DNA from 2 places in the Aeribacillus sp. FSL K6-1121 genome. Region 2 is predicted to be linked to the other one. Evidence: a T-box and tRNA genes for the amino acid it is inferred to sense, from the RefSeq annotation. Region 2 holds a T-box; the other holds one or more tRNA genes.
What was found. The T-box of region 2 lies ahead of tyrS (tyrosine--tRNA ligase). A T-box ahead of a tRNA ligase gene usually reads a tRNA of that ligase, here a tRNA-Tyr.
Positions count from the first base shown of each region.

Region 1: it has a tRNA-Tyr gene. The T-box ahead of tyrS (tyrosine--tRNA ligase) is inferred to sense a tRNA for this amino acid. The anticodon was not compared.

Region 1 covers NZ_JBBOPS010000001.1:3,030,356-3,046,037, reverse strand. Annotated here, with positions in the region: gene NSQ61_RS14795 (hypothetical protein) at 1-712, opposite strand, end outside; gene NSQ61_RS14790 (hypothetical protein) at 882-1,283, opposite strand; gene NSQ61_RS14785 (response regulator transcription factor) at 1,466-2,104, opposite strand; tRNA gene NSQ61_RS14780 (tRNA-Glu) at 2,941-3,015, shown strand; tRNA gene NSQ61_RS14775 (tRNA-Val) at 3,017-3,092, shown strand; tRNA gene NSQ61_RS14770 (tRNA-Thr) at 3,188-3,260, shown strand; tRNA gene NSQ61_RS14765 (tRNA-Tyr) at 3,273-3,357, shown strand; tRNA gene NSQ61_RS14760 (tRNA-Gln) at 3,466-3,540, shown strand; tRNA gene NSQ61_RS14755 (tRNA-Lys) at 3,896-3,971, shown strand; tRNA gene NSQ61_RS14750 (tRNA-Gly) at 3,977-4,048, shown strand; gene NSQ61_RS14745 (tautomerase family protein) at 4,566-4,784, shown strand; gene NSQ61_RS14740 (MerR family transcriptional regulator) at 4,863-5,648, opposite strand; gene sigW (RNA polymerase sigma factor SigW) at 5,954-6,517, shown strand; gene NSQ61_RS14730 (anti-sigma factor family protein) at 6,532-7,134, shown strand; gene cdaA (diadenylate cyclase CdaA) at 7,291-8,109, shown strand; gene NSQ61_RS14720 (CdaR family protein) at 8,102-9,460, shown strand; gene glmM (phosphoglucosamine mutase) at 9,490-10,836, shown strand; gene glmS (glutamine--fructose-6-phosphate transaminase (isomerizing)) at 11,433-13,235, shown strand; gene NSQ61_RS14705 (hypothetical protein) at 15,039-15,682, shown strand, end outside.
Region 2 covers NZ_JBBOPS010000001.1:150,994-166,675, reverse strand. Annotated here, with positions in the region: gene NSQ61_RS00795 (hypothetical protein) at 72-452, opposite strand; gene tyrS (tyrosine--tRNA ligase) at 738-2,000, opposite strand; T-box leader at 2,049-2,264, opposite strand; gene NSQ61_RS00785 (transglycosylase domain-containing protein) at 2,393-5,182, shown strand; gene NSQ61_RS00780 (GNAT family N-acetyltransferase) at 5,312-5,758, opposite strand; gene acsA (acetate--CoA ligase) at 5,865-7,580, opposite strand; gene NSQ61_RS00770 (GNAT family N-acetyltransferase) at 7,740-8,372, shown strand; gene NSQ61_RS00765 (acetoin utilization AcuB family protein) at 8,407-9,048, shown strand; gene NSQ61_RS00760 (acetoin utilization protein AcuC) at 9,050-10,246, shown strand; gene ccpA (catabolite control protein A) at 10,282-11,286, opposite strand; gene NSQ61_RS00750 (bifunctional 3-deoxy-7-phosphoheptulonate synthase/chorismate mutase) at 11,527-12,603, opposite strand; gene NSQ61_RS00745 (YtxH domain-containing protein) at 13,081-13,524, opposite strand; gene NSQ61_RS00740 (DUF948 domain-containing protein) at 13,557-13,988, opposite strand; gene NSQ61_RS00735 (aminopeptidase) at 14,186-15,301, shown strand; gene murC (UDP-N-acetylmuramate--L-alanine ligase) at 15,361-15,682, opposite strand, start outside.

The sequences.
Region 1 (15,682 bases), 2.9 Mb from region 2:
AACCTGTAATCAAAATCGTGATCATTGACCCGTATACATAGAATGGCGAAACTTCAGGCCATAAATCATACCAGGTGGATGGAGAAAACTGATATTGATCCAGAATGGCTCCTGCGGTGATCTCCCAAATACCGAAAATCAGAAATGGCCCAACGTATACAATTGCTTTCTTCTTGACGAAGGTGGAAAGGCATAAAGCGATACAGGCGAAACACGCCCCAAGCAAAAAATGCGTTAAAAATTTGATCCAAATATACAATTCAGGCTGTGTGTTGAACAATGTGTAGAATATGCCTTCTTCCTGCAGTTGTCGATAGGGGGAATCGGCATCATTATTAAAAAAAATAGAAATTATAGCGTAAAAGATAAACTCTGGGATGAAGATAGCAAGCCCCCCAGTTAAAGTGGCGGCCAAGAATTTGTTCCTAACATAATGGTCAAAAGATTTCCTTGTTTGTATAAAGTAATGAAACTTCTGATTCTTTTCTTCTAAATAGGAAGCGGCATATGGAAACACAACAATTAAAGGAAAAAATATACCTATGTATGAAAAACTGCTCTCCCAAATATTATATTTGTTGTGTATTTCACCTATAATATCTTGAATCGCTTGATGATTACCTCGTATATCAGGAGCTTCGGGGTCAAAAAATAAAACATCATACAAATACCTGTCATAAGCTGTCAAAAATATTAATACAAGAGCAAACATACAGGAAACTAACATGCACTTATTCAATAAACCCCTTTTTAATTCCAGTAAGAGCATTATCTTTCACTCGCTTTCTGATTGATAACTATCAAAACTACTTTAAAAGCATATCGCATTTCTACATTGCAGAAATGCGATATGCTACGGAATCGAAATTGAAAGAGTTAAGTTAATACGTATCTGGGTTCCATTTCCCTTTCATCGTAAAGCGGTCAAATTTACCTCCTTTTTCTTTCCAGATTTTCAAACGGTACTTATAACTGGCCTTAGCTCCATTATTTGTTAATGTGTAATTACCAGCCTTTTTAGTATAAAGATTACTACTTCTTTTCGCACCTTCCGAATTTTCCATTCTTACTCCTGCTGTCCAATTCGAATCTATACTAGTAATCTTAACAACTGGATTCTCTTTATCTGTAAATTTCCATGCATAGTTAGTATAAGCACGTCCAGTTAAAAAGTTTGTTGTCACATCAAAATGAAATTTGTAGTTAGCAGCTGATGCAACAGGCACTAATGCTCCTACAGCTAGAATAGAAGTTAAAGCAATTTTTAACCATTTTTTTTTCACATAAAACCCTCCTCGTTTTTCCGCATTAAAATTCCTGAATTCCCGCGAGAATCCTTCGAGTAAGGTGCTAGCTACCTGTTTTTACAGTTCACATTTTCTAACAATACAGAACGGTGATCACCTAAACTTATGATAGAGTAGAATCCACATTTGAAAAAAGTCCCAAATTTTCTTGCCACCTTTTAAATTAACCCCCATTCCCGGGCCTTTCGGGCTGCTTCTTTGCTTCTTTTTTCCCCCGTCTTTTTCAAAATATTAGTAATGTGCTTTTTTATTGTATTAATTTCTACCATTAATATTTCTGCTATTTGTTTTTGCTTATAGCCTTCAGCAATCAGCTTTAATATTTTTTGTTCTGTTTGTGTTAATCTCTCCTTCATATAGTGGATCTCTAGTTGTCTTAAGCGACAAAACTCCTTACGGATAACAGATTCAACATAAGCACTTTTAAGTGACCATTTTTGATACGCTAAGCGTATTACATTTGGAATATGATTATAGGATTTGTCTATGTAACAGATTGCCCCGGCAATAAAAGCTTCAAAAATCAATCGATTGTCAATCTGATCATTTAAAATAATCAGCTGTGCTTTTGTTTTTTCAGTAACAGATTTTATTACTTTGATTTTTTCTGTATCTTTTACTAATCTGATATTCATTAGTACAATATTCACATGTATACGGTTAATAAAATCACTTAAACATTTCAGCTCGCACGTGACTCCTACTATTTCTATGTCGGTCTCATTTTTAACGCTAGAGCAAATTTTTAACAACTCATCTTTGTCTTTCTCAATCAACAGTACACGTATTTTTTTCATAACGCACCTTTTTACACCTCTCTTCACGCTCGTTGCCTTAAAAAACATGGATAATTCGAAATATCGGACATAACTTCTAGTGAAGGACTTTCTACTTATTAAAACGTCAGATCTCTCAGAATTGTTTCTGATTTTTATAATTTTAACCTTTTTTGGAACGTTTCCCCTTAAAAGTAAGCGTCAAATTTAGCCAATCTTCTAGACTCTGTAAGATTATGAGATAATCTCCTCAAGAATAGATATAAGGAGGTTTTTTATAGCAAATCCAGAAATAGCTGAGAGAAAAAGGAATAGACATGACCGGAATGCGTCCAATGGAGAGTACAGAAAGAACGATGAGTGTGTTTGCGAAACATTTGAAAATGGGCGGAACTGGGTGGATCAAGGTACCGGTGCGATGATGACGGCCTTGGTGGCAGCATTAGAAAAAGTTAGCCATCAAAACGCTTATTGGACAAGTAGAAAGATGGAAAAAATCTCAAGAAGCCCATTCAAACACTACATCGAAAAGATCACGAGAACAATAAACGAAGCCCACGTGACCGTACCATGTACCTAAAAAATAAAGTGAAAACCCTTATCCATCAAGCATTGAAGAGATTAAGTAGGACTGGGGAATTACTTTGGGGCTATCTTTATCATTTGTATGCATTATTATGGAATCCCTCCTGCAAATGCTTGGCTCAATCTTCATATTGACAATAAACCATTTTTTCTCTATACTAATACTCGTCGATTGCTTAATAAAAAACTTGTGAAGGAAAAATGATTTTATAATTGACAAAAAGTAAATTGTTATATATAATTTAATTTGTCTTTTTGATAATGATGTTATTGGCCCGTTGGTCAAGTGGTTAAGACACCGCCCTTTCACGGCGGTAACACGGGTTCGAATCCCGTACGGGTCACCATGGAGGATTAGCTCAGCTGGGAGAGCACTTGCCTTACAAGCAAGGGGTCGGCGGTTCGATCCCGTCATCCTCCACCATGTACTAAACAAGCTTTTCTTAAGCAAGTTTAATGAGTTTGGCATAACAATTTAAACAAAGGTAAAAACTGAGTGTGATTTAAAGTATTTATTGCGCCGGTGTAGCTCAATTGGTAGAGCAACTGACTTGTAATCAGTAGGTTGGGGGTTCGATTCCTCTCGCCGGCATTTTTAATAATCGGAGGGGTAGCGAAGTGGCTAAACGCGGCGGACTGTAAATCCGCTCCCTTAGGGTTCGGCGGTTCGAATCCGTCCCCCTCCACCATGCCGAAGAATGTTATGAAACATTGAAATCACATTAAACAACAAAATGTTGTATAAAGTGATTTTTTTATTGGTACAATATAATTAGTCAAGAGATGAATGGTGATATTGGGCTATAGCCAAGCGGTAAGGCAACGGACTTTGACTCCGTGATGCGCTGGTTCGAATCCAGCTAGCCCAGCCATTTATTATAAAAAGACAGTTCATGTCTGTTCTTTTTTTTGTAAAAATGTTAGATAGAAAGTAAGATTTAACTAGATTTTACAAAGGGCGAAGCCTCGTCGAATAAGCAGCGAGTTGTCCCGACGCATCTAACATCCTCGAAAAATCAGGAAGAGGAAGGGACATCTGACAAATTTTAAAATGGATTAGAAGAAAAAAATTTTTTTATGAGCCATTAGCTCAGTCGGTAGAGCAACGAGCAAGGCTTCATCGAATAGGCGACGAGTTGTCCCGACGCATCCAGCATCCTCGAAAAATCAGGAAGAGGAAGGGACATCTGACAAATGAAAAATGGATTAGAAGAAAAAATTTTTTATGAGCCATTAGCTCAGTCGGTAGAGCATCTGACTTTTAATCAGAGGGTCGGAGGTTCGAATCCTCCATGGCTCACCATTTGTGCGGAAGTAGTTCAGTGGTAGAACACCACCTTGCCAAGGTGGGGGTCGCGGGTTCGAGTCCCGTCTTCCGCTTTTTAAATTCAACGGGGAAAACTTTATAAAATAAGATGAACTTAATTCCTGACAAGAAATTGTCAGGATTTTTTATTTGAAATGTTACTAATCCTTCGATTATATCTAATCCTCGCTTTTGAATCTCAAAATAATGTAATAGACTATATGCAGGAGCATTCGCCTTTTTAGTCCCATAACAGCCTTTTAAATTTGGATATACCATTGAAGGCGAATTGTATTTTTCCATTTAAGAATGGTAATGCGGTTGTTCCGAAATGGAACCATGACCTAAATGATTTTTTGGTTGATTTTAAAAATTAGTCTCTTTTCCAGAAGATTGTTGCTGTAGAGGATGATTTGTGTAAAACATTTGCATACAATGACTGCCCAGCAAAGGTTTTTACGGGCGTTGTGACGAAGTATATCGACAAACTTCTGTCTTGTTTCATTTTTTGAAATAGCACAGATCCGGATGAGGACGAATAAATTTCGACACCATTTATAAATTCAAATGGCTTAAAGGGGGTGTGATTCGATGCCTTTTATCAACGTAAAGCTGGCTAAAGGAAGAACCGCAGAACAGAAACAGCAGTTTACTGAGGCAATAACAAAAGCAGCAGCGCAAATACTAAACGTGAAAGAAGAATGGGTTACAGTAGTTTTCGATGAATATGAAAGAGATAATTGGGCTTCCGGCGGAACACTTCACTCGATAAAATTTGGGGAAGGTTTCGGGAAAATGGGAGCTGAATGAATATCCATCATCCTGTAATTCAAAGATAAAAAATGACCTCCCCAATTGGAAAAGGGGAGGTGAAGTTTTTTCATTTGCCTAAAGTCGGTCAATATTTTCATCTTGGAGAAACCCAGCTTTCATCGCATAATGTTCCATCACTTGCTGAAGCCACTCCTCTTCCTCCTGTGTAAATGGAGATGCCAATTTATTTTCAATAGTTTTAATTTCAGCTTCATCTAAATTCCCGATAGCACTAATTAATTCTTTTCCGATAAATTCTAATATTGTTTTCATATATTTTTCGACTAACGCTTCTACCTCAGGATCATCGACAGGTCTTCCTGCCAATCTTTTTGTTTCTTGGGATAATTGGATGTATTCTTTGTCAAGGGAGATCATTACCTCTTCAGGCTGATCAAAAAGCTTTTCAGCTACTTCTTTTGATGTATAATGTTCTAACCATTTGCGCTGTTCTTTTTCTGTTTGTATGCTCTGAATAAGACTCATTAAAACATTGCTATCCACTTCTTTTTCTTCTTCTAAAATCGTGAGAATTCGTTTAATGGCTTTGAGCACTTCTTCAATATGTTCCTTTCGTTCTTCAAGCGCTTCTTTTTGGAACTGTAAAGTTTCCTTTAAGTTTAAATCGAAGTTGGTTTCATTCATTAACTCTTTGATTTGTTCTAAACTGTATCCTAAAAATTTAAGACTGACTATTTTTTGAAGTGTCAATACATCATGAGCAGAGTATAATCGGTGTCCAGAACGAGGATTTTTTTTCGGTTTGAGCAGTCCAATTTGATCATAATAATGCAATGTTCGGATTGTTGTTCCCGTCTTTTTAGAAAATTCGCCAATCGTAAAGTAAGACTCTTCCTTCACTTTAACATCGCCCCCAAAACACTTATCTTTATAAACCTATTGTGATCATAATACCTAACGCAGCGTGAGGTGCAACCCCTCTGAAAAAAATTTGTAATGTCATTTTTCATTATGACAAGTTGGACGTTTCTTTATAAAAAGCCCAGAAATGGGAATAAGAAAGGTTTTTGCTACAAAAGGAAAAAATTTTTCTTGCAGATGAAAACATAAATTCCTAAAATTTGCTAGAATAGATTTATAAAAAAATGAAACCTTTGGGGAACGAATTCGTATCATGATGTACCCGCAACTGCGGAGGTAGAAAAATGGAAGAATTTATAAATAAAAAGATCAAACAAATTAAAAAAGGCGACCAAAATGCATTTGCAGAAGTTGTTGAATTATATAAAGATAAAATTTTTCAACTTTGTTATCGAATGCTGGGAAACGTCCATGAAGCTGAGGACATAGCACAGGAAGCATTTATAAGAGTGTATATGAACATCCATTCATTTGATATGAACAAAAAATTTTCTACATGGATTTATCGGATTGCAACCAATTTATCGATTGATCGTATTCGGAAAAAGAAGCCGGACTATTATTTAGATGCAGAAGTTGCGGGGACTGATGGCTTAACAATGTACTCCCAAGTATCATCTGATATTGCAATGCCTGAAAAAGAAGTTGAAGCAATTGAACTGCAAGAAACGATTCAAAAAGAAATTTTAAAACTGCCGGATAAATATCGATCAGTCATCGTATTGAGATATATTGAGGAGCTATCCTTGCAAGAAATCGCAGAGATATTGGAACTTCCAATCGGAACAGTTAAAACAAGAATACACCGGGGACGGGAGGCTTTACGCAAACAATTAAGGCATTTGTGATTGGGGTGAGTAAGATGAAATGTCCTAAGCATGTAGAGGAGATGATCCATAAGTATTTGGACGGGGATTTGCATGAGGATGAAGGCCGTGAGTTAAAAAAACACTTGCAATCTTGTGAGGATTGCAAGGCACATTATCAAGAATTGGAAAAAGCTGTAGCGTTTGTCAAGAGTATCTCACATGTTGAAGCACCGACAGATTTTACGCAAAAGGTGTTAGAAAAACTGCCGAAAGAAAAGCGTACGGTCTCAACTAGACGCTGGTTCCGAAATCATCCTTTCTTTTCAGCCGCTGCACTATTTGTTATTCTAATGACTGGAAGTTTATTTGCTTCTTATGAAGAAAGCCAATTCAGTGTAACAAAGTATGATAATTTGGTTGTTGACAACCGTACTGTTATTGTGCCTGAAGGAGAAACGGTGAAAGGTGATATTACTGTTAAAAACGGTGATATTAAAATAGAAGGAAAAGTTGAAGGAAATGTAACGGTGATTAACGGAGACCAATATTTGGCTTCTGCCGGTCAAGTTACCGGAGAGGTTGAGGAAATAAACGAATTGTTTGAGTGGCTGTGGTATGAAGTAAAATCGACTCTGTCAGAGGTTTTTAAACAATAGGCCATCTTTAGTAGGATGGTCTATTTTTATGTTTAAGTGCATTTAGGAAAAGTTATGATATAATAAAGTGGAATTTTGATTAGAGAGATTTTCAAACCTAGAAGTTTGATTAGAATAGATCAATCGCGATTTGATGAACTATTGGAGGAAAACAATATGACCTTAGGGGATTTTTCTCTTTTGCATTACCTCATAGATGTCATTGATATTCTCCTCGTTTGGTTCGTTATCTATAAATTGATTATGGTGATTCGTGGAACGAAAGCTGTTCAGCTTTTAAAAGGAATTATCGTAATCATTATCGTTAGAGTGTTAAGCCAATATTTAGGCTTGAATACTTTGCAATGGTTAATGGACCAAGTGTTGATTTGGGGTTTTTTGGCTATCATCATTATTTTCCAGCCGGAGTTTCGCAGAGCCCTTGAGCAATTAGGAAGGGGGCGTCTATTTGCAAGGGCAGCTAGCCAGGAAGATGATGGGCAAACAAACATGACCGAAGCAATAGCAAAAGCTGTTGAGTATATGGCGAAAAGGAGAATCGGTGCTCTCATTTCGATTGAACGAAAAATAGGAATGGAGGATTATGTTGAGACCGGTATACCGCTAAATGCCCATATTTCTGCTGAACTATTAATTAATATTTTTATCCCCAATACCCCTTTACATGATGGTGCAGTTATTATACAAAAAGATCAAGTGTCCGCTGCTGCCTGTTATTTGCCGCTTTCCGAAAGCCCGTTTATATCGAAGGAGCTGGGCACACGCCATCGCGCTGCAGTGGGAATTAGTGAAGTAACCGATAGTATAACTATCATTGTTTCTGAAGAAACAGGCGGTATATCGATTGCCAAGGATGGTGAGCTGCATAGACATTTAACTCCAGAAACGTTAAAGGAGATGCTCTTGGCTGAGTTTAACCGTACGAAAGCTGCTTCCTCTAGCCGCTGGCAATGGAGGGTGAAAAAGAATGGATAAATTAATGAATAGCAACTGGTTTATGCGCATCATTGCATTGTTGCTAGCGCTCATGCTATATGCTTCAGTGAATATAGAATCGCCTGCTTCGAATAATGAAGAAAAATACAATATATTTCAGTCGCCATCCACAACCGAAACAGCTACAATTACAGATGTGCCCGTAAACGTATACTATGACGACCGTGCATTTGTTGTCACCGGTATTCCCCAAACCGTCACCGTTACGATTGAAGGGCCCAAAAGTATTGTCACTACGACAAAACAAGTCAAGGACTTTGAAATTTTTGCAGATTTAACGGATTTATCCGTTGGCACACACAGTGTCCGTTTGAAACATAAAAACTTGTCTGACCAATTGGAGGTTGACATTGATCCGGCTGTCATTACAGTAGGTATTCATGAAAAGGTATCTGAAAATTTTCCGGTTGAAGTGGATGTTATTAATAAAAACAAAATGAAGGAAGGCTACATTGCGGAGCGTCCGATTGTTAAACCGGACAGTGTAAAAATTACAGGCGCAAAAGAGCATATTGATGCTGTAGCTGTTGTGAAAGCAACAGTAAGTTTGGAAGGTGCTGATGGAACAGTTGTACAGAAGTCAAAAGTGGCAGTATACGATGCAAATGGGAACATCCTGCCTGTTACAATCGAACCGTCAGCGGTTACCGTAACAGTGCCGGTAGAAAGCCCAACGAAATCGAAATCTGTACCCTTAAAAATCAAAACAACAGGAAAGCTTTCTGATGGACTGAGCATATCATCGATTCAATCGATCCCTAGCCAAGTGACAATTTATGGTCCAAAGGATGTGCTAGAGCAAATAGAGTCTATTGATGATGTATCTGTCGACTTAAGCAAAATCAAAGAAAATGCGACAGTTGAAGCTGATGTTCCGGCTCCGGATGGAGTGACAAACGTAGTCCCGAATAAAGTTCAAATTAAAATAGATATTGAAAAACGAGAAGAAAAGACGTTTAAACAGGTGCCGATCAAAGTCATCGGTTTAGGAAACGATCAGGAAATTGAATTTATTGATCCGGATACAGGAAAGCTGGATGTTGTTTTGCGAGGAAAAGACAGTGTTTTGAAAAACGTAAAAGAATCTGATATCGAATTGTATGTGAATGTTGCAGGGTTAGATGAAGGAGAACATGAAGTAAATGTGGAGGCCAAAAACCGTTACAACCTCTCGACAGTTTTATCGAGTGAAAAAGTGAAGATTCGCTTATCCAATAAAGAAAACTCGTTGGAAGAAGCAGATAATGAAAGAAGAAATCAAATAGAAGAAAATAACGATTCAGTTGAACCATCTGAACAGAAAAAGTCTGCTGAAGAAGCTTCAAATTAAGTGATATTTTTTAAAAGGAGCGATGATTCATGGGAAAATATTTCGGTACAGACGGAGTAAGAGGAGTTGCCAACAGTGAACTCACTCCTGAATTAGCGTTTAAAATAGGACGCTTTGGCGGGTACGTGTTAACAAAAGATAAAAATAGACCAAAAGTGTTGATTGGTCGGGATACCCGCATTTCAGGTCATATGCTTGAGGGTGCTTTAGTTGCCGGGCTTCTTTCCATTGGCGCCGAGGTAATGAGGCTTGGAGTCATTAGCACCCCAGGTGTTGCTTATTTGACAAAGGCATTAGGAGCCGAAGCAGGCATCATGATCTCCGCTTCGCATAATCCTGTTCAAGATAACGGAATAAAATTTTTTGGCCCTGATGGTTTTAAGCTTTCCGATGAACAAGAAGAAGAAATTGAAGCGCTGCTCGATCAAGAAGAAGATAACCTTCCTAGACCGACCGGCTCTGATCTGGGGCAAGTGAGCGATTATTTTGAAGGCGTACAAAAATACTTGCAATATTTAAAACAGACGGTTGACGAAGAGTTCACTGGTTTACATATCGCTTTGGACTGTGCGCACGGAGCCACATCATCACTAGCTACACATCTTTTTGCCGACTTGGATGCAGATGTTTCGACAATCGGTGCATCTCCAAATGGCCTGAATATTAACGATGGGGTTGGGTCTACTCATCCAGAAACGTTAGCGGAATTTGTGAAAGAAAAAGAAGCAGATATAGGTTTAGCGTTTGACGGTGATGGGGACCGTTTGATTGCCATTGATGAGAACGGAAAAATTGTTGATGGGGATCAAATTATGTTTATTTGCGCCAAATATTTAAAAGAGCAGGGAATGCTGAACGGGGACACTGTTGTATCGACAGTTATGAGCAACCTAGGCTTTTATAAAGCTTTGGAGGCAAATGGACTAAAAAGCGTTCAAACCGCTGTCGGCGATCGCTATGTTGTCGAAGCGATGAAGAAGAACAACTACAATTTAGGTGGAGAGCAATCCGGACATATTATTTTTCTTGACTACAATACGACGGGTGACGGTCTTTTAACAGCGATTCAGCTTGTCAACATAATGAAGACAAAAGGCAAAAAGCTCTCTGAACTTGCGAGTGAAATGAAAAAATTCCCGCAGCTTTTGATCAATGTAAAGGTGCAGGACAAGCAGGCTGTCATGGAAAATGAAAAAGTAAAAGCTGTTATAGAAGAAGTAGAAAAAGAAATGAACGGAAATGGAAGAATTCTCGTACGTCCTTCCGGAACAGAACCGCTCGTTCGTGTAATGGCCGAAGCGCCGACGGAAGATGAATGCCAGAGGTACGTGAAAAAAATTGTGGAAGTTATCAAAGCGGAAATGGGCGTTGAATGATGAAGAGACGGGGCTGTCCGGTAAGTCTCTAAAATAAATAAGTGGAGAAAAACAATGCGTTTTTCTCCACTTGCTTTTATTTTTCGATTTTTATCTGAAAGTAGCTGGCGGATGCCGGCTACTTTCAGGAGGTTGTGGGGAGGCAAGCTCCCTTTCTTTATTGAATATTCATTGTATCGAGAAAACGCTTGAAATCATATAATACAATATGGAAAGACAGAAATGAATTGACGAACTGCTTTTCCATATTGTAATATATAAATTGTTTTAGCACATTCTAGAATAGAAAGGTGGGCAGTTAGAAAATTTTTTATTGTAAAGCGCCTGGACTAAGCAGGAGCGGACATCTGCTTAGTTGACGAGGAGGAGGTTTATCGAAGTTTCGGCGGATGCCTCCCGGTTGCCTTCCCGTACAGCCGTAAAGTCACGTCTTAAAACAAAGAGGCGACTCTTTGCACAAAAAGACTGTGACATAACGGGATACATTTTACAAAACATGTGTGAGGGGACAGAGAAGCTTTGATGGCTGGAAAGAGATCTGTCCCCAGTTGTTCAGGCTTCTTTTGTCCCCTTTAAATGGGGAGGAAACTAAGACTATGTGCGGAATTGTAGGATATATCGGACAACAAGACTGCAAGGAAATTTTATTGCGCGGTTTGGAAAAATTAGAATACAGAGGCTACGACTCTGCAGGTATTGCAGTATTAAACGGAGAAGGAACATATGTATTTAAAGAAAAAGGACGCATTGCGGAGCTTCGTGAAGGTGTGGACAGAAGTGTTTCAGCTTCCATCGGAATTGGCCACACACGGTGGGCTACTCATGGAGCGCCTAGCAAAGAAAATGCGCATCCTCACCAAAGTGCATCCAAACGCTTTACACTTGTGCATAACGGTGTCATTGAAAACTATTTGCAAGTAAAGCGTGAGTATTTACAAAATGTTGAATTAAAAAGTGAAACGGATACGGAAGTTATTGTTCAAACAATTGAACAATTTGTCAACAAAGGTTTAAGTGTCGAAGAAGCATTTCGCCAAACATTATCCTTGTTGAAGGGATCTTATGCGATCGCTCTATTAGATGAAAATAACCGAGACGTGATCTATGTTGCGAAAAACAAAAGCCCTCTTCTTGTGGGACTTGGCGGAGACTTTAATGTTGTTGCTTCAGACGCCATGGCAATGCTGCAAGTAACAAATCAATTTGTCGAATTAATGGATAAAGAAATCGTTATTGTCACCCGTGATCAAGTGACAATCAAAAATTTAAACGGGGACGTAATAGAACGCGCTCCATATACTGCTGAACTTGATGCAAGCGACATTGAAAAAGGAACATACCCTCACTACATGTTGAAAGAAATTGATGAACAACCGCTTGTTATACGTAAAATTATTCAAAAATATCAAGACGAACACGATCAATTAAAAATTGATCAAGAAATTGTTCAAGCTGTTCATGAAGCGGACCGCATTTATATTATAGCGTGCGGAACGAGCTATCACGCAGGGCTTGTAGGAAAGCAATTAATCGAAAAATGGGCAAAAGTACCGACAGAAGTGCACGTTGCCAGTGAATTTTCATACAATATGCCGCTTTTATCAAATAATCCGCTGTTTATTTTCATTTCACAAAGCGGAGAAACGGCAGACAGCCGTGCGGTGCTTGTTCAAGTGAAGGAGCTTGGACATAAAGCATTAACTATAACGAATGTTCCGGGTTCAACTCTTTCCCGTGAGGCGGACTATACGCTGCTGCTTCATGCCGGACCTGAAATTGCGGTTGCGTCTACAAAAGCATATACAGCACAAATTGCGGTTCTTGCCATTTTAGCAGCTGTTGCAGCTGAAACAAAAGGAATCAAGCTTGATTTTAACCTATTGCAAGAACTTGCCATTATTTCGAATGCAATGGAAACACTATGCGGCCAAAAGGATGAAATGGAACAAATTGCCCGAGACTATCTTTTGACAGCTCGAAACTGCTTCTTTATCGGCCGTGCCGTTGACTATTACGTCTGCTTAGAAGGCGCGCTCAAATTAAAAGAAATTTCCTACATTCAAGCGGAAGGATTTGCCGGCGGCGAGTTAAAGCATGGAACCATTGCGTTAATTGAGAACGGAACACCGGTCATTGCTTTATCAACCCAAGAGCATGTAAACTTAAGCATTCGCGGAAATGTAAAAGAAGTTGTTGCCCGCGGTGCATATCCATGCGTTATTTCCATGAAAGGACTTGAAGAAGACGATGACCGTTTCATCTTGCCAAAAGTTCATGAAGATCTAACACCGCTTGTTGCCGTCATTCCAATGCAGCTCATTGCATACTACGCTGCCCTTCACCGCGGCTGCGACGTCGACAAACCACGCAACCTAGCCAAAAGCGTAACAGTCGAATAAAGCAATTGGGCAGTGGATATGTGGCTTTGAATAAAGTCATACCGTTTATAAAAAATTGCACAGTTTTACCCCTTTAGATTATGATTGTCTAAAGGGGTGTTTTTATGTCCAAAAGAAGAACATCTAAAGCTGATTAAAGTAGATCGTGGCTCAGGTATAGGTTTTGATATTGGCACTGGTTAAACATTCAAGACGACCTTTACTAGATCGCTCTGCTCGATTAAAACGAATAACAGCACAGATTTAGAACGAAACCACTTTTATTTAACTGAATATTCTGATTTTCATCATTGATATTGGAGAACAGTTTCCTTTATTGCCGTTGGAAGAAACAATTGTCATTTCCAATTGTAGTGCCCGGATTAAGCGATAAACCGTTTCCCATCCAGTAATTCCGTCTTCAGTCACTTCATTAAAACCAGCTCTACCGCCATAGGTTTTATTCAGTCATCTTTGAACCTCTAAAACTCTTTCATCCATTCTCCTTTTCTCCTTTCTTTTCTATTAACTTACAATTCAATCTTATTTTGTTTAGAAAAGAGAAAAATATAGTAAAAATCTTTAAAAAGTCAGGAAAAAGTAAACAATTCATTTAATCTTTTTTACGGTGATTTATAAAATTTTTGTAAAGTTATTACTAGCTCAAAAAGTTTAGTTTGTTTTCTGTAAGAAAAAAATACAGAGTGTTGCAGTATATCTTTATCAAAATTTTGAATAAATATACATATATGTATGTGATCTATCCACAAGGGCTTGACATGGATTCTCTAACGAGAAGCGTGCTTAAATGAAATGTCAGAGAAACAACGTGAAATGTTGATTTATAGGGTGATAACTTCAAAGAAGGATTTTGAATAGTGGAACATATAAAAGATTGATCAAAGATGCAAATATCGAATATAAGTAAGCAATCCGAAGATTTTTCCGAGGCTTTTCCGTCAGACTTTCTTTTTCTTCTGCCTAAAATCTCTATAATCCCTTTATCGATGAGATCTCAGACTTTGTTGGTCTTTTTCCTGTGGTGTTTCTCACGGTATAGAATCGACATTTGAAAATAAGTATTGCAAAAGAATGTTGAGACTTAAGGATCTAAATGTAACTAACGTTTAAATCCCTCATTTCAAAAGTGGAACGAATACTTCTTCTATTAATTATTCATGAAAGGTTTCAATTCCTCATAGTTAAGATAAAAACGCTTCCAACAGCTGGGAGCAGCATTAGCGCAGCTAGGGTTTCAATTCCTCATAGTTAAGATAAAAACGCATTCAAATCCTCCAGGAAAGATTCTTCTGTCAGAGTTTCAATTCCTCATAGTTAAGATAAAAACCCCAAAAAACGTTGTTAAATAAGCATTTCATTTTTAATGCTTGACTGGTTATTTTTATTTTAACGAAAAGGGGAATTTTTATCAAACCTTTGATTTGCTTGGGCTCAATAAAGATTTGAAAGAGTCGTCGATCCCCGGGGATTTTTGCACGATTGGGGGTCGACGACTCTTTTTTATTTCCGTTTAAAACAGATTTCAAAGTTTGCCTGCCGACAATGAAATCCATGTTGTATCAACCATTTTACCTGACCCATCTGTTTTAATAAAGTAAACATCCGGCTCATTCCCTTCTCATTCAATTGAAGGAAGAGTGAGACCATATTTAACATTTCATTCTGGGAAAATTGGTTTAGGTCTATTCGATCGGTTCCTACGATCTAAAATAAGAACATGATCTGAAAAACGAATGGTATTTTTTACTTAAAATTCCCTTTTTTTCTTTCAATTTACCAAAACTTCCATTATTCTCTTATATAATGAAACAGACAGCTATTCCACATATTGGAATCCATTTCGTTTCAATCGGAGGCATAAAGGCAGTGGATGTCAAGTATATCCCTTCTGAATGGGAAAAGACGAAGAAAGGCATTGGCGATCTGGTCGGTCTCGGTATATGGGGCAAAGGCATGATTGATAAATTAAAAGATCTAAACGATCTTCTCGAAGACGTTCAAGCAGACATCGCCAAATATGACACAGATGGTGTCATCTCTTTCACCCACACAGACCGAAAAAAACAATATCAACAATTATATGAAGATTATCTCGTCTTGCACCGCTTTAGCAGCCGTGTCGGAGAGATTGTTGACCGCACCATCGATGATCCGTTTTATCAAGAGATCGATGCTTTTGTGGAAGCGATGCGCAACTTATCCATATCAAAGATCAAAACGAAAAATCACATTGGCGCCAAAAAAACGGTCGTCGCTCCCGGAGCATACGGCACGCAACAAACAATCGACGTGCCGAAAGCGGAAGTTGGACTAGAAGATCTGTTCATTGGCAGCAACTACTATGCTAAGTTGATAGAACGGGAATACGCTTCATGGAAAGAACTGAACCCTAAAGCAAATTTTTCGAAACAGGAATATATACAGAAAGCATTGAATTCCCAAGCTTT
Region 2 (15,682 bases):
ACATTTACTGATCGTTTACATCATTTCGCATGGATTGTAACTTTATTTTGAAAAAGAAAACAAAACACTGTTTATATGGAAAGTAAATAAAGTTTCGTATCTTCTTCATAAATGTTGATGAAATAGAAATTTATCGATTTTAGATTAGGAGAAATTTCCTCAAATGACTTCCCCTTCTTTTTCCTTATATGGATCGGCTCAAAATAAATCTTTTTGGTAAATGTGCCATCACCATTGTAAAAAACTTTTGTATTCTCTGTCCGTTCCTCAATGATTTCCCCTCGTTTAAAGTTAATTTTAGGGGTCGGGACTTTTGACGGTAAATGACTTTCAGTAGAGTTGTTGTCTTTAGAATGAATGGTTTCTGCGAAAACGTCTAAAGGAACGGATGAGAAAAATAACAGATTCACAATTGCCCATATCAACCATTTTTTTAAACGACTAATTTTCATATAATTCCTCCTTTTCAATAATTTGTTAAATTGATTATACTTTATAAAAACTAGATTTAGGTACATTTTTTGACATACAAAATTCTGTATTTTTCGACAAATTTTGCTTCTTTTGTACGAAAAAACCCCCCTTCAATGAATAAATTAATCCATTCAATTGAAGGGGGGGTGCTTTTGACTTATTTAATAGAATACGGGTATGAGCGGTGGTCGTTTAGAATCACTCGCCCGTATATTTTCCAATTGATTTTAATAGGCCCCTAAAGTGTGAGCAGAGGCATATGATTATTTGAAATGAATTAAGAAATATTTCTTTTTGCCCCGGCGGATCACAGCAAATTGACCTTCGATGATGTCTTTTTCAGACACAATATAATCAAGCTCCTGCACCCGTTCGCCGTTAATGTAAATCGCACCGTTTCCGATGTCTTCTCTTGCCTGCCGTTTCGATGGAGAAATTTTCGCTTGAACCAATAAATCGACTAATCCGATTTCATTTTCGGTCGTTTCATACGAAGGCACATCTTTAAAGCCTTGTTTTATTTCTTCTGCTGTTAAAGCTTTTATATTGCCGCTGAACAGCGCTTCGGAAATTTTGACTGCCTGTTTGAGTGCTTCTTCGCCATGAACAAGTTTTGTCACTTCTTCCGCTAACGCTTTTTGCGCAGACCGTTTTTCAGGAGCATTTTTCACTTCTTCTGCCAATTGTTCAATTTCTTCTTTTGATAAGAAAGTAAAATATTTTAAATATTTGATGACATCCCGGTCATCGGTATTGATCCAAAATTGATAAAATTCGTAAGGCGATGTTTTTTCTTTATCGAGCCAGATGGCTCCTCCTTCCGTTTTGCCGAATTTTGTGCCGTCGGCTTTCGTGACGAGCTGGAGTGTAAGACCGTATGCTTTCGCATTTTCTTCCGTTTTTCGAATTAGTTCAAGTCCTGACGTAATATTTCCCCATTGGTCGCTTCCGCCGATTTGCAAGCGGCAATCATAGGTTTGGTACAGCTTTAAAAAATCGTACGATTGCAAAATCATGTAGCTGAATTCCGTAAAGGAAATGCCCGTTTCAATTCTTGACTGCACAGTTTCTTTCGCCAGCATATAGTTTATGCCAAAGCTTTTGCCGATATCGCGCAAAAATGTGATGACATCCAATGGCCCGATCCAATCGTAGTTGTTGGCCAAAATGGCCGGATTCCCTTCTTTTTCAAAATCCAAAAAGCGGGAAAGCTGTTCCTTAATGCGTTCTGACCACTGCTTCACCGTTTCTTTTTCATTTAATGTTCTTTCCTGTTTTTTTCCGCTTGGATCGCCGATCAAGCCTGTTGCGCCGCCAACAAGAGCAATCGGTTGATGACCTGCCTCTTGAAATCTTTTTAACGTTAAAATCGGCAGCAAATGCCCGATATGAAGGCTGTCTGCCGTCGGGTCAAAACCGCAGTACAGCTTCACCTGTTCCTCTGACAACAATTTATCTAACCCTTCTTCATCCGTTACTTGATTAATGAGTCCGCGATATTTTAAATCTTCTAGCAAAGCATTCATCAAACCCACTCCTTTTCAAATTTTATCCAAATAAAAAACGCCCCTTCATGAAGGGACGTATAATTACGCGGTACCACCCTGCTTAAGAACATTTGCATGTTCTTCACTCATTCTGATAACGGCTAAAACCGTCCTTTGCTACTTCACTTTCACAAAGAATGCTCATGGAGGTAATTCACAAAGCATTTATGTGCTGATTCGCACCGGCCATCAGCTCTCTGAAACAGGGAAATGCCTGCTACTTTCTCCAATCAACGCTCAAGTATTTTTTTCATTAATAAACATTTTTAGCATAATTGACATCCTTTGTCAACTAAGATTAGAACAGAGGGCGTCAACCGGAGAAAAAAATATGCTATAATAAACTAGATTTTGTAGAGGGATGATGAAAAATGGAGAAATGGTACGAATTTTTTAGGAAGGTAAGCTCCTTTTATCATAAGCACCAGCAAAAAATGGTCATTGCCTATAACGTAACATGGAACTTATTTCTTTTACTATTGGTTATCGGTTTAATAGGCTTCTCCTTTATCGGAGGATTAGGAGCTGGTTATTTTGCATCGCTTGTAAAAGATGAGCCGATCCGTTCCGAAAAAGAATTGGAAAAAGACATTTACGATTATTCTGAAACAACGAAAGTGTACTTTGCAGACAATGTCTATTTAGGGAAAATTCGCACAGATCTTGAACGTGAAAAAATCAAAATTGATCAAATTTCCGAGCATTTAAAACATGCAATTGTTGCAGTGGAGGACGAATATTTTTACGAGCATAAAGGGATTGTCCCAAAGGCGATCATGCGGGCGATTTTCCAGGAGTTCTCAAACTCTTCTGTCAGAACCGGCGGAAGCACCCTCACACAGCAATTAATTAAAAACCAAATATTGACCAACGAAGTGTCATTTGAAAGAAAAGCAAAAGAAATCCTGCTAGCATTGAGATTAGAAAAATATTTTACGAAAGATCAAATATTAGAAGCCTATTTAAATGTATCATCATTTGGACGAAACAGCTCCGGAAGAAACATTGCAGGCGTGCAGGCTGCAGCGCAGGGGATTTTTGGCATAGATGCGAAAGACTTATCGATACCGCAGGCAGCTTTTATCGCTGGTCTCCCTCAAAATCCTTTTGCTTATACACCGTTCACAAAGGACGGAGAAGTAAAAGAAGATTTACAGCCTGGTATAAACCGAATGAAAACCGTCCTAAGAAAAATGTTTGCAGAAGGATATATTACAAAAAAAGAATATGAAGAAGCACTTAAGTTTGATTTAAAGGCTCATTTAGCCAAAAAGAAAAAACCTGATATTGAGCAATATCCTTGGATTATATACGAAGTTGAAAAAAGAGTGAAGGATATACTGGCTGAGCAGCTGGCGAAAAAAGACGGTCACAAGCTGGAGGATCTCCGAAAAAATAATAAAGAGCTGTTTAATCGATACATGGCGCTGGCCGATCAAGACATGAGACAAAACGGCTACAACATTCATACGACCATTAACAAGAAAATTTATGACAAAATGCAAGAGGTTGTCAAAAACTACGAGTATTACGGAAGTCCAAAGCTTGAAAAGAAAAAAGATCCTGAAACAGGCAAGACCGTAACCATCGAGGAACCGGTTGAAGTCGGCGCTGTTTTAATCGAAAACAAAACTGGAAAAATTATCTCCTTTGTTGGCGGCCGTGATCATAACAGGGAGCAGACAAACCATGCTACAAGAGCATTAAGACCAAACGGTTCAACAATGAAACCGCTCGCTGTCTATGCACCCGCGATGGAAATGGGCATCGTCCAGCCGGGAACTGTTGTGGCAGATCTTCCATTTTCAATCGGGAAATATCAGCCGAAAAACTATGGAGGCGGCTATCACGGATTAACAAGTATTCGAACAGCATTGAAACATTCATATAACATTCCGGCGGTAAAAACCTATGCAAAAATTATTTCGCAAAATCCGGTATCCTATTTAGAAAAAATGGGATTTAGTTCACTTGCTCAAGAAGATTACAGTTCATTCTCCCTCGCTCTTGGGGCAATGACTTACGGAGTAACCGTGGAGGAAAACGTAAACGCCTTCGCAACATTTGCCAATAACGGTGAATTTGTCGACGCCTACATGATTGAAAAAATTGAAACACAAGACGGAAAAGTTATATATCAACATAACAGCAAGAAAGAGAAGGTCTTTTCCCCTCAAACAGCCTATTTAATGATTGATATGATGCGGGATGTCATTCAAAGCGGAACGGCTTCCTCTTTAAAAAGGTATCTATCATTTCAATCTGATTGGGCTGGAAAAACAGGAACTGGGCAGGATTATCGGGATGCATGGTTTGTTGCTGTAAATCCTAATGTATCCTTCGGCACATGGATCGGTTATGACACGCCGAAAAGGCTGGAAACGACCTACAAAGGTTTGACCTACAGCAATAGAAATATATTGCTTTGGGCAAAATTAATGAACGCCGCATACAGCGTCAAACCTGACTTAATAGATCCTAACACTTCCTTTAAAATGCCTAAAGGAATTGTTTCAAGATCGTATTGCGCCCTCTCTGGGGATCTGCCTTCTGAATTATGTAAGAAAGCTGGACTCGTTCAAACTGACTTGTATAACGCTAAATTTCTGCCGAATAAAGTGGATAAAAGCTTGGCGTACGGCAAATTTGTTTTAGTAGACAACGTAGCCTATCAAGTGCCGGCAAATGCACCGGCTGAATTTGTCCAGGAAGGGCCTCTGCTGAAAAAAGAAGTATTGAATAATCTTGGGATTTCAGACGTGTCCCAATTGACTAAACTTCTGCCTAGCGGAGTTAATATAGAGGCTTTGACGTTGACCGGCAATAGGGTTCTTAAAGATAATGGCAAGGCTCCTTCTAAAGTGCCCGCTGTAAAGCTTAGCGGAACAACATTATCCTGGAGCAAAAGCGGTGAATATGATGTTATCGGGTACAGGGTTTATGCAGCTCCATCTAATTCAAATAGTTTCAAAAAAATTGCCAGCATACCTGCAAAAAATAACTTAAGCATCTCAGTCGGAAAATCTCCTGCCTCCTATTATGTCGTTGCAGTTGATGTGGCAGGAAAAACGTCTCCTCCTTCAGCCATTGTAAAAACGGTGCAATCTGGAAAAGCAGAGCCGCAGCAAAAACCGAAGCAGACGGCAAATGCAAGACAATAGGCGAATGGAAAAGATGCATTAAACGATCAATAAAGTAGACGAAAGAGAAAAAACAGCCCAGCAAAACTTGCTTTCACCCAATAAATATTTTAAAAAGGACCGCACGTGGTCCTTTTTATCTTTTACTGGCTAGTGTGACGGCAGCTTTTTTAAGAAAACATAGCTTACTTTATTGTATCGCATTTTTTCTTCATAGAAGCGGTGTGCGTCAACGCGCTGCAAGCCGGAAGATAAAGAAACAATATTATAGCCATTTTCTACAGCATATTGATGAACATACGTTAAAAGCTTTTCACCGTATCCTTTTGATCGTTCTTCAGGCAATGTCACTAAATCACAAACCCAAATGAAACGCCCGTAGTATAAAGTGATCATTGGCATAAATCCGGTGATGGCAACCATTTTATTATGATGGTAAAGAGCAACTAATTGATATCCTTCCTTTTGTTTAGCTTCAAGCACCAATTCAAGAAATGATTGTTCATCAAGATGAGTCCGCAAATGTTTCATCACTGAAAATCCTTCTAAAATTTCCTCTTTCGTTCGCAATTCTTTCAATAAAAGGGATGATTCCATAAGCTTCTCTCCTATTTCCATTTTTAGCGTTTATTTTATCAATCTATTATTAATGCCAATAACAAAGCCGCAAGCCTATTTACTAGACTTACGGCTTCTATTATTTTTAATCTTCCAACGTCGACAAGTCACCTGTTGGCAAGTTAAGCTCCCATGCTTTCAACACGCGGCGCATAATTTTCCCGCTTCGAGTTTTCGGCAGTTTTTCGCAAAATTCTATTTCCCGTGGCGCTGCATGTGCTGCCAGTCCTTTTTTAACAAACTGGCGAATATCCTCTTTCAAATCTTCTGATGCTTCATAGCCGCTGCGCAATGCAACGAACGCTTTAATAATTTCTCCTCGAACAGGGTCCGGCTTGCCGATAACTCCAGCTTCCGCTACGGCAGGATGTTCAACAAGCTTGCTTTCTACTTCGAACGGTCCGACCCGTTCGCCGGAAGTCATAATGACGTCATCAACCCGTCCCTGGAACCAAAAATATCCATCTTCATCCATATAAGCGGAGTCTCCAGATACATACCAGTCACCGATAAAATAAGATTCATATTTTTCAGGATTATTCCAAATTGCTTGCATCATGGAAGGCCAGCCTTTTTTAATTGCTAGATTCCCCATTCGGTTTGGAGGCAATTCATTTCCATGATCGTCAATAATTGCTGCTTTTACGCCGGGGATCGGCTTGCCCATTGATCCAGGCCGGATATCCATACACGGATAGTTGCAAATAAGATGCCCGCCTGTTTCCGTCATCCACCAAGTATCATGAATGCGCTTATTAAATACTTTCATTCCCCAGCGAATAACTTCAGGATTTAAAGGTTCTCCGACACTTAAAATATGGCGCAGAGAGCTTAAATTATATTTTTTCACCAATTCGTCTCCTGCACTCATCAGCATCCGAAACGCTGTTGGAGCGCTGTACCAGACAGTGACACCGTATTTTTCGATTGTTTCATACCAATAATCAGGGCTGAATCTGCCTCCAACAATAACATTTGTAACACCTAGGAGCCACGGACCAAAAATACCATAAACTGTTCCGGTCACCCATCCAGGGTCTGCCGTACACCAATAAATATCTTCTTCCTTCAAGTCAAGAACCCATTTTGCTGTTTGATAATGCTGAATCATCGCATTATGGACATGGAGAACGCCTTTCGGTTTTCCTGTTGATCCGGAAGTATAATGCAAAAGAAGTCCGTCTCTCCGATCCACCCATTCAATTTCCAAATCTTTGCTTGCATTTTCAAAATGAGCAAAGAAATCGATTATTTTTCCTTCTTCTTTTACATCTTCTCCAACAACCACCACATGTTTGAGCGCAGGCAATTCATCAATTGGAACTCTTGGCAGCAGCTCTTTTGTTGTTACAATCACTTTTGCCTCACTATCTTCCAAACGATCCTTTACCGCGCTCTCCATAAACGCTTCAAATAAAGGACCTACAATAGCTCCCAGTTTAATTGCGCCCAAAATGACAAAATAAAGCTCTGGACTTCTAGGCATAAATACGAAAACCCGATCACCTTTTTGAAGGTCGGTATGCTGTTTTAAAACATTCGCAGCTTTATTGGAGAGCTCTTTCATCTCTTCAAACGTATACTTTTCGTCACGATTCGCATCGCGATAATAAAGTGCGACTTTATTTTTTTTGGCCCCATCTGCATGACGGTCAATCGCCTCATAAGCCGCATTGATTTTCCCAGTTTTACTCCATGAAAAATTCTCCTCTACTTCTTTCCAGTCAAAGCTCGCATATGCTTCCTCATAGTTTGCTAAGTTGTGGTTTCCTTTTATTGCTGGTAGCGCTTCCACTTTCATCGAAGTACCCCCCTAAAAATTAGTATATTTGTTTATCATTATATAACTTTTTATTCCATTTCGCAATTTTGTAAAAATTTTTTACAAAACAAATCCGATTATGTTCGACAATTCCTGTATAATATGAATAGGTTATTAGATTGGTAGGCGGTGTAATGAATGGAACATAAAAAAACATATCATGCCAAAGAAATTGAAACTCCAAATGGAACGGTGATTGTCGAAGGGCCAATTCCCCCAGATAAACTGGCAGGCTATAAATTTCATGAGGATTTAACAGCTTTCCGTCCTGCACCAAGGCAGCACAAAGCGCTTGTAGAAATTGCCAAGCTTCCTGAAGGACGGATTATTATTGCCAGAAAAGACGAAACAATCATCGGGTATGTTACATTTTTATACCCTGATCCTCTAGAACGATGGTCTGAAGGAAAGATGGAAAATTTAATTGAGCTAGGAGCCATTGAAGTGATTCCAGAATTTCGCGGATGTGAAATTGGAAAAAATTTATTGATTGTTTCGATGATGGATGATGCAATGGAAGATTACATCATTATTACAACGGAATATTATTGGCATTGGGATTTAAAGGGAACTGGCTTAAATGTTTGGGAGTATAGAAAAATGATGGAAAAAATGATGAATGCAGGCGGTCTTGAGTGGTATGCAACAGATGATCCAGAAATTTGCTCTCATCCTGCAAACTGTCTAATGGTTCGTATTGGAAAAAGGGTAGATAACGAATCGATTCAGAAATTCGACCAATTAAGGTTTACAAACAGATTTTTGTATTAATCGCCATGCTATTCTTGGAAAGGGGATGGATAACATGATTATAGAAAAAATCATGCAAAAAAACGTACTCACGCTTTCTCCGGATCACTCGATCCAAGATGCTTTAAACTTAATTAAAAAAGCTAGAATCAAGCATATTCCGATCATCAGCGAAGAGAATACCCTTATTGGCATTATATCAGACAGAGATATTCGCGATGCTGCTCCCTCTATATTAAGTAAAAATGAAAAATTGGATGCGCTTTTAAACAAGCCAGTTAAAAACATTATGAAAACCGATGTCATAACCGGACACCCTCTTGATTTTGTTGAAGATGCTGCTACGATTTTTTATGAGCATAAAATCAGCTGCCTCCCCATTACTACAAATGGCAAGCTTGTCGGAATTATTACCAAAACAGATGTTTTGAATACGTTTGTAAAGTTGACTGGAGCCCATCAGCCCAGCTCCCGAATTGAAGTAAGAGTTCCCAATATAACCGGAATGCTTTCAGAAGTCGCAACAGTATTTCATAAAGGAAAAGTAAACATTTCCAGCGTTTTTGTGTATCCGGAAGAAAACGAAAAATTCAAAACACTAGTTTTTCGGGTGCAGACGATGAATCCAATGGGGCTTATTACTGAGCTTGAGAAAAAAGGTTATACCGTTGTATGGCCTCATATGATGGGGGAATAACATGAAAGACAGCGTGTTTATTTATTCCCCTTTATTTTTAAATTATAAATTTAGTAATAAGCACCCATTCAACCAGCTGCGAGTAGAATTAACAGTTGATTTGCTAAAAAAATTGAAAGCGCTTGAAGATGATGAAATAGTTGAACCAAGATTTGCAACAGATGAGGAGCTGGAGCTTATTCATGATGCCGGCTATATTCGTGCAGTAAAACAGGCAGGGGAAGGAAAGCTGTCTGAGCATGAAGCTTTAAACTACGGACTTGGTACGGAAGATACACCTATTTTTCAAAACATGCATCAGGCCAGTTCTCTTATTGTTGGCGCGACATTAACAGCAGTTGATCATGTCATGATGGAAAAATCGAAGCATGCTTTAAATTTAGGCGGAGGTCTTCATCACGGCTTCAGGGGGAAAGCGTCTGGATTTTGTATATATAATGACAGCGCAGTGGCGATTAAATATATTATCGAAAAATATGGGGCAAGGGTGCTGTACATTGACACGGATGCGCATCACGGAGATGGTGTTCAATGGTCGTTTTACGATGAGCCAAACGTTTGCACACTATCTATTCATGAAACTGGGCGATATTTATTTCCTGGGACAGGAACAGTTCATGAGCGGGGACAAGGTTCTGGATACGGTTTTGCCTTTAATATTCCGTTAGATGCATTTACCGAAGATGAATCATGGCTAAAAGTTTACAAAGAGGCCGTTACAGAAGTTGCAGAGTACTTTAAGCCTGATGTCATCGTCACTCAAAACGGAGCTGATGCCCACTATTTTGATCCACTAACTCATCTTCACGCCAGCATCAATATTTACCGGGAAATTCCGAAGCTTGCACATGAAATTGCCCATAGCTACTGCGATGGAAAATGGATAGCTGTCGGCGGAGGAGGCTACGATATTTGGCGGGTTGTTCCAAGAGCTTGGTCGCTCATTTGGCTGGAGATGAAAAATTTAAGCTGCAAAGCACAAGGGGCTCTTCCGAAAGAATGGCTGGAAAAATGGCAAGAGAAATCTCCCGTTGAATTAATCCCAACATGGGAAGATCCCGATCCGTTATATCAACCGATTCCAAGGAAAAAAGAAATTGAAGAAAAAAACAATCACACTCTTGAATTGGCTCTGCAATTCATCCGGCAGCAAAGGGAATATAATGCAAAAAAAAATGTTAACGGCCAAACTTTTTAAAAAAGCTTGGCCGTTTTTTCTTCAGCTTAAAAAGATTATGATTTTGTCGATTGCCGAATTTCAATACGATGCGGGAGTTCAACAATATGATTATCTACTTCCTCTTTGTTCATCAATTTTGTTAACAGGCGCATCGCAACCGCACCGATATCGTAAGACGGTTGGACAACGGTTGTTAATCGCGGACGAACCATAGTCGCCAAACGAGTATTGTCAAAGCCGATGACATCAAAATCTTTCGGAATTTCATAGCCTTTATCTTGAGCGGCATGAATCACGCCCAATGCCATTTCGTCCGTTCCAACAAAGATTGCAGTCGGTTTTGGCGACAGCTCCAACACTTTGTCAAATGCTTCAATCCCGGATTCGTAGGAATAATCTCCTTCTACTACAAATTGTTCATCGTATTTGATCCCTGCCTCTTCAAGTGCACGTATGTATCCTTTAAGTTTTTTCACTTTATTCACAGGCTCTTCCATCGGCCCGGATACATAGGCAATATGTTTGTGTCCTTTATCGATTAAAAACTTAACCGCATCATAGGCTGCCTGTTCATAATTGATATTAACAGAAGGCAGTTCATTGTTCTCATCAAAAGTTGATGCAAGCACAATAGGAACCGGTGAACGTTTAAATTCTTCCACATGCTCCTCTGTAATATTGCCGCTCATAAATACAATTCCATCCACTTGTTTCCCTAAAAGGGTGTTAAGCAAATGCAATTCTTTTTCTTTATTTTGGTCAGAATTGCTTAAAATAATATTATATTTATACATCGTTGCGATGTCTTCAATCCCGCGAGCCAATTCTGAATAAAATGTGCTTGATACATCCGGTATAACAACACCTACAGTCGTCGTTTTTTTGCTAGCCAGCCCTCTTGCGACAGCATTTGGCCGATAGCCGAGACGCTCAATCGCTTCCAATACTTTCTTTCTAGTTGTCGGCTTTACATTCGGGTTGCCGTTTACAACTCGTGAAACTGTCGCCATTGAAACGTTCGCTTCACGTGCAACATCATATATCGTCACATTATTCATGATCAACACTCCTCATCTAAATGATCTATATCAAATAAATAACAGTCTCTTCCGTATAACTCTTATCATACGATACAAAGCATTCGTCCGCAATGTGCTTGACGTGTTTTCTTATATTTTTACCTTTTTCGTTAAAAAAATATGTTCATTAAAGTATATCCTTCATTAAATAATGTAAACGATCTACGCAAAAAAAGGAACCTTAAAAGGCTCCTTTTTTAAAAAATAGACGATATTCAATTAGGCATTTACTTTCGCTAATGGTCTTAATTCAGAAATAAACTGATTGAATTGCTCAATATTCATTTGCTGCGCAGAATCTGACAAAGCTACTTCCGGATCCGGATGAACTTCAGCCATAATACCGTCTGCCCCAATAGCAAGAGCAGCTTTTGCAGCAGGAATTAGAAGGTCTTTCCGGCCTGTTGAATGAGTGACATCAACTAATACAGGCAAATGTGTTTCCTGTTTTAAAATCGGAACTGCTGTAATGTCCAGCGTGTTTCTTGTAGCGCGTTCATACGTGCGAATTCCGCGTTCACAAAGAATGATTTGATCGTTACCTCGAGAAATAATGTATTCCGCAGCATTCATAAATTCTGATAACGTTGCAGAAAGACCGCGTTTTAACAATACAGGCTTGCGAACAGATCCTGCTGCTTTTAACAATTCAAAGTTTTGCATGTTCCGTGCCCCGATTTGGATGACATCGATGTAATCAAGGGCTACATCAATATCTTGAGGCGACACAATTTCACTAATAACTGCCATATCAAACTCATCAGCAATTCTTTTTAAAATTTTTAAGCCTTCAATACCTAAACCTTGGAAATCATATGGTGATGTTCTAGGTTTAAATGCACCGCCTCTTAGAAGCTTCAAGCCTTGTTTCTTCGCTGCTTCCGCAACAGCAGCTACTTGCTCATAGCTTTCTACCGCACAAGGACCGACAACAAAGTATTGGCTGCCATCCCCGATTTTTTCGCCTTTGACGTCAACGATTGTATTCTCTTTCTTTTTCTTTCTTGATACTAACAATGCTTTGCGATGATCGTCCTCTTGAAGCTCTAATGCCGCTTTAAATATTTCCTTAAAAATATGCTGTAAAGTGGAATCTTCAAATGGACCATTATTATGTTCTTTTATTAAATCGAGCATTTTTCGTTCACGGACAGGATCATATCGGTTAACTCCTTGCGCTTCTTTCGCTTTCCCAATTTCTTGAACAAGCTTGCCTCGCTCGTTAATTAATTTTAAAATTTGCAAATTGATTTCATCAACCCGTTCCCTAAGCGCTTCTAATTCTGTATTGCTCATTTTTTCCACCCTTTCACATCCGTCAAAATTTTAAGCATTTGATTTTAATTAGGGTTTATTATAAACCATATTCCTTGAAATGTCACTAAAAATTTCTTTATCGATTAAACGCTTTTAAGTGGTAAAGCGTTTATTTTTTTCAAAATATTTTCTTCAGTTCTTCACAAGTCATTTTCCAATGATCATCATGCCAGATAAAATTATTATACAATATTTGGGGGATTTATATTTCATTTATATTATGTTTCAGTTATGGAATCGGACAATTCTTGTACATGTAAACTAAATGATTAGGGCTTTGGCAATCAGCAGCAAAAGCTTAAAATTCTTGAAAACCTTGCCGGCTGATGGACTTGTAACACTGTTCGAAAAATATTCCCCATGAAAATTTTCACGCTCTTTTCCTCTATTCGCTGCCTATTTTCCTGTAAACGAAAATCATCGGCTTGTTTGCCGATGATGATTGTCTTGCCAAACCTATGACTTTGTTTCTTTATTGTTTTCGCTTTGAAGCTCTTCATCTGAGGCTTGTGAAGTGTCAGTCAAATTTTCTGTTTTCTGACTTTGTTCGTCGTCAAGCTCGGTGTCAGCGGATTCTGAAGGATTTTCTTTTTCAGAAATTTCATTTTCATTGCTTCGTTCCTTTATTTTTTTTACCAAGCCCTCAGACTGCTCTTGGATTTTCTGTTGAATATTTTGTGATTTTTCTTTTGCCAAGCTGATAAACTGTACTCCTTTTTCATATGCTTCGCTTGTAATTTTTGATGTTTTTTCCTTCACTTTTCCCGCCTGATCATTAAAATTTTCGCGAAGCTCTTTTCCTGACTTTGGCGTAAGCAATAATGCGGAAGCTGCCCCAACAACAGCGCCTATAATAGAACCTATTATGAACCCTTTTTTATTCGTGCTTTTTTTTGACATGTTTGCGCCTCCTGTTTTTTAAGTAAAATTAATTAATCAGTTTGCTTCTTTGATCGTTTTCTCTGCTTTACTTTATCAATCAATTCCATCACAGCATTTGTCCACTGGATGGCTTGAGCAACTTTTTCTTCATTTTTTTCCAATTGTCCAGTTACACTCGCTGAAACTTTTTTCATAGACCGATTAAATTGTTGAATGGATGTTCCAATCTCTTTTACGGCATCCACCACTGAGTTGACCTTCTCAGATTTTTTCTGAATGTCTTCCGCCAATTGGTTTGTTTTATGAAGCAAATCTGTTGTTTCTTTTGTAATGCCCTCCACCTGCTTTTCAAGGCCCGCAAGCGTCCCGGCTACTTGATCGAGTGTAATGCGCAGAGATTTTAATGTTTTGGCTAAATAAACAACTAACACTGTAAAAGCTACGGCTATTAGCGCAATGCTTGCATATAATATGAATTCCAACTGCTGCACCTCCAAGTAAAACCAATAATACAATTCCCTAATTTTTCGGAATGCAAACATAAAATCTGCAATCATTTATCTATTCGACATTTTGTCAATTGAATCCTTTCGATCATATCAAAAATAGAACAAGTTTTAAATCCAATCAGGAAACGCTACAATATTATTGTATAACGAAAAAAAAGGAGGCCGGCAAGTTGAAAGATCCAAGAATCGAAAAATTGGCAAAAATTTTAATTCATTATTCATGCCAACTGCAAAAAGGCGAAAAAGTGCTTATTGAAAACTTTGGTCTTGAGAAGGAGCTTGTGATTGCTCTCATCCGCGAGGCTTACAAAGCTGGCGGGCATCCGTTTGTTTCCATTAAAGATCATCAAATAAACCGAGCTTTATTGCTTGGAGGACAAGAAGAACAATTCGAAATGATGGCTGATTTCGAAGCAAATGTCATGAAAGAAATGGACGCATACATAGGCCTCAGATCAGGCAAAAACATTAATGAATTTGCTGACGTTCCAGAAGAAAAAATGAAGCTGGAAGGCAGAACAATCGGGCAAAAGGTGCATCGTGAAATCCGCGTTCCGAAAACAAAATGGGTGGTTCTCAGATACCCGAATGAATCCATGGCACAGCTTGCAAAAATGAGCACAGAAGCGTTTGAAGACTTTTATTTTAATGTCTGCACTCTTGATTACGAAAAAATGGATAAAGCGATGGATGCGCTTGTTGAACTGATGAACAAAACTGACAAAGTACATATTAAAGGTCCTGGCACTGATTTGACTTTTTCAATCAAAGATATTCCTGCGATTAAATGTGCAGGACGCATGAATATTCCTGACGGTGAAGTATTTACAGCGCCTGTTAAAAATTCTGTGAACGGTACCATTACGTTTAATACGCCTTCTCCGTACCAAGGATTTACATTTGAAAATGTTCGGTTAACATTTAAAGACGGAAAAATCATTGATGCGTCAGCTAATGATACAAAACGATTAAACAGCATTTTGGATACAGATGAAGGAGCAAGATATATCGGTGAATTCGCCATCGGTGTCAATCCATACATCCTTCACCCGATGCAGGACATTCTGTTTGACGAAAAAATCGCTGGAAGCTTCCACTTTACGCCAGGGCAATGCTACGATGAAGCGTATAATGGCAACCATTCCAATATCCACTGGGATTTGGTCGTCATTCAGCGTCCGGAATATGGAGGCGGAGAAATTTATTTTGACGACGTATTGATCCGAAAAGACGGACTGTTTGTCATTCCGGAATTGGAGCAGCTAAATCCTGAGAATTTAAAATAGTGCATTCTTCGCTATAAAAACAAAACGACTGTAACATTTTTTGTTACAGTCGTTTTGTTTTAAACACACAGCTTTTCATAGGCATCTTGATATTTTTGAATATCTCCTGCACCCATGAATAAAATAACGCTGCTTTCATGCTTTTTCAAAACTTTAATGTTCGTCTCATCGATTAACTCTGAATGTTCAATTTGCGCCTGCAAATCTTTAATCGTGAGGTTCCCTATGTTTTCACGGGCAGAGCCAAAAATTTCGCATAAGTATACTTTGTCGGCGCTTTTTAAACTATCCGCAAACTCATTAAGAAATGACTGTGTTCTTGAAAAGGTATGAGGCTGAAAAACAGCAACAATTTCCCGGTCAGGATATTTTTGCCGCGCA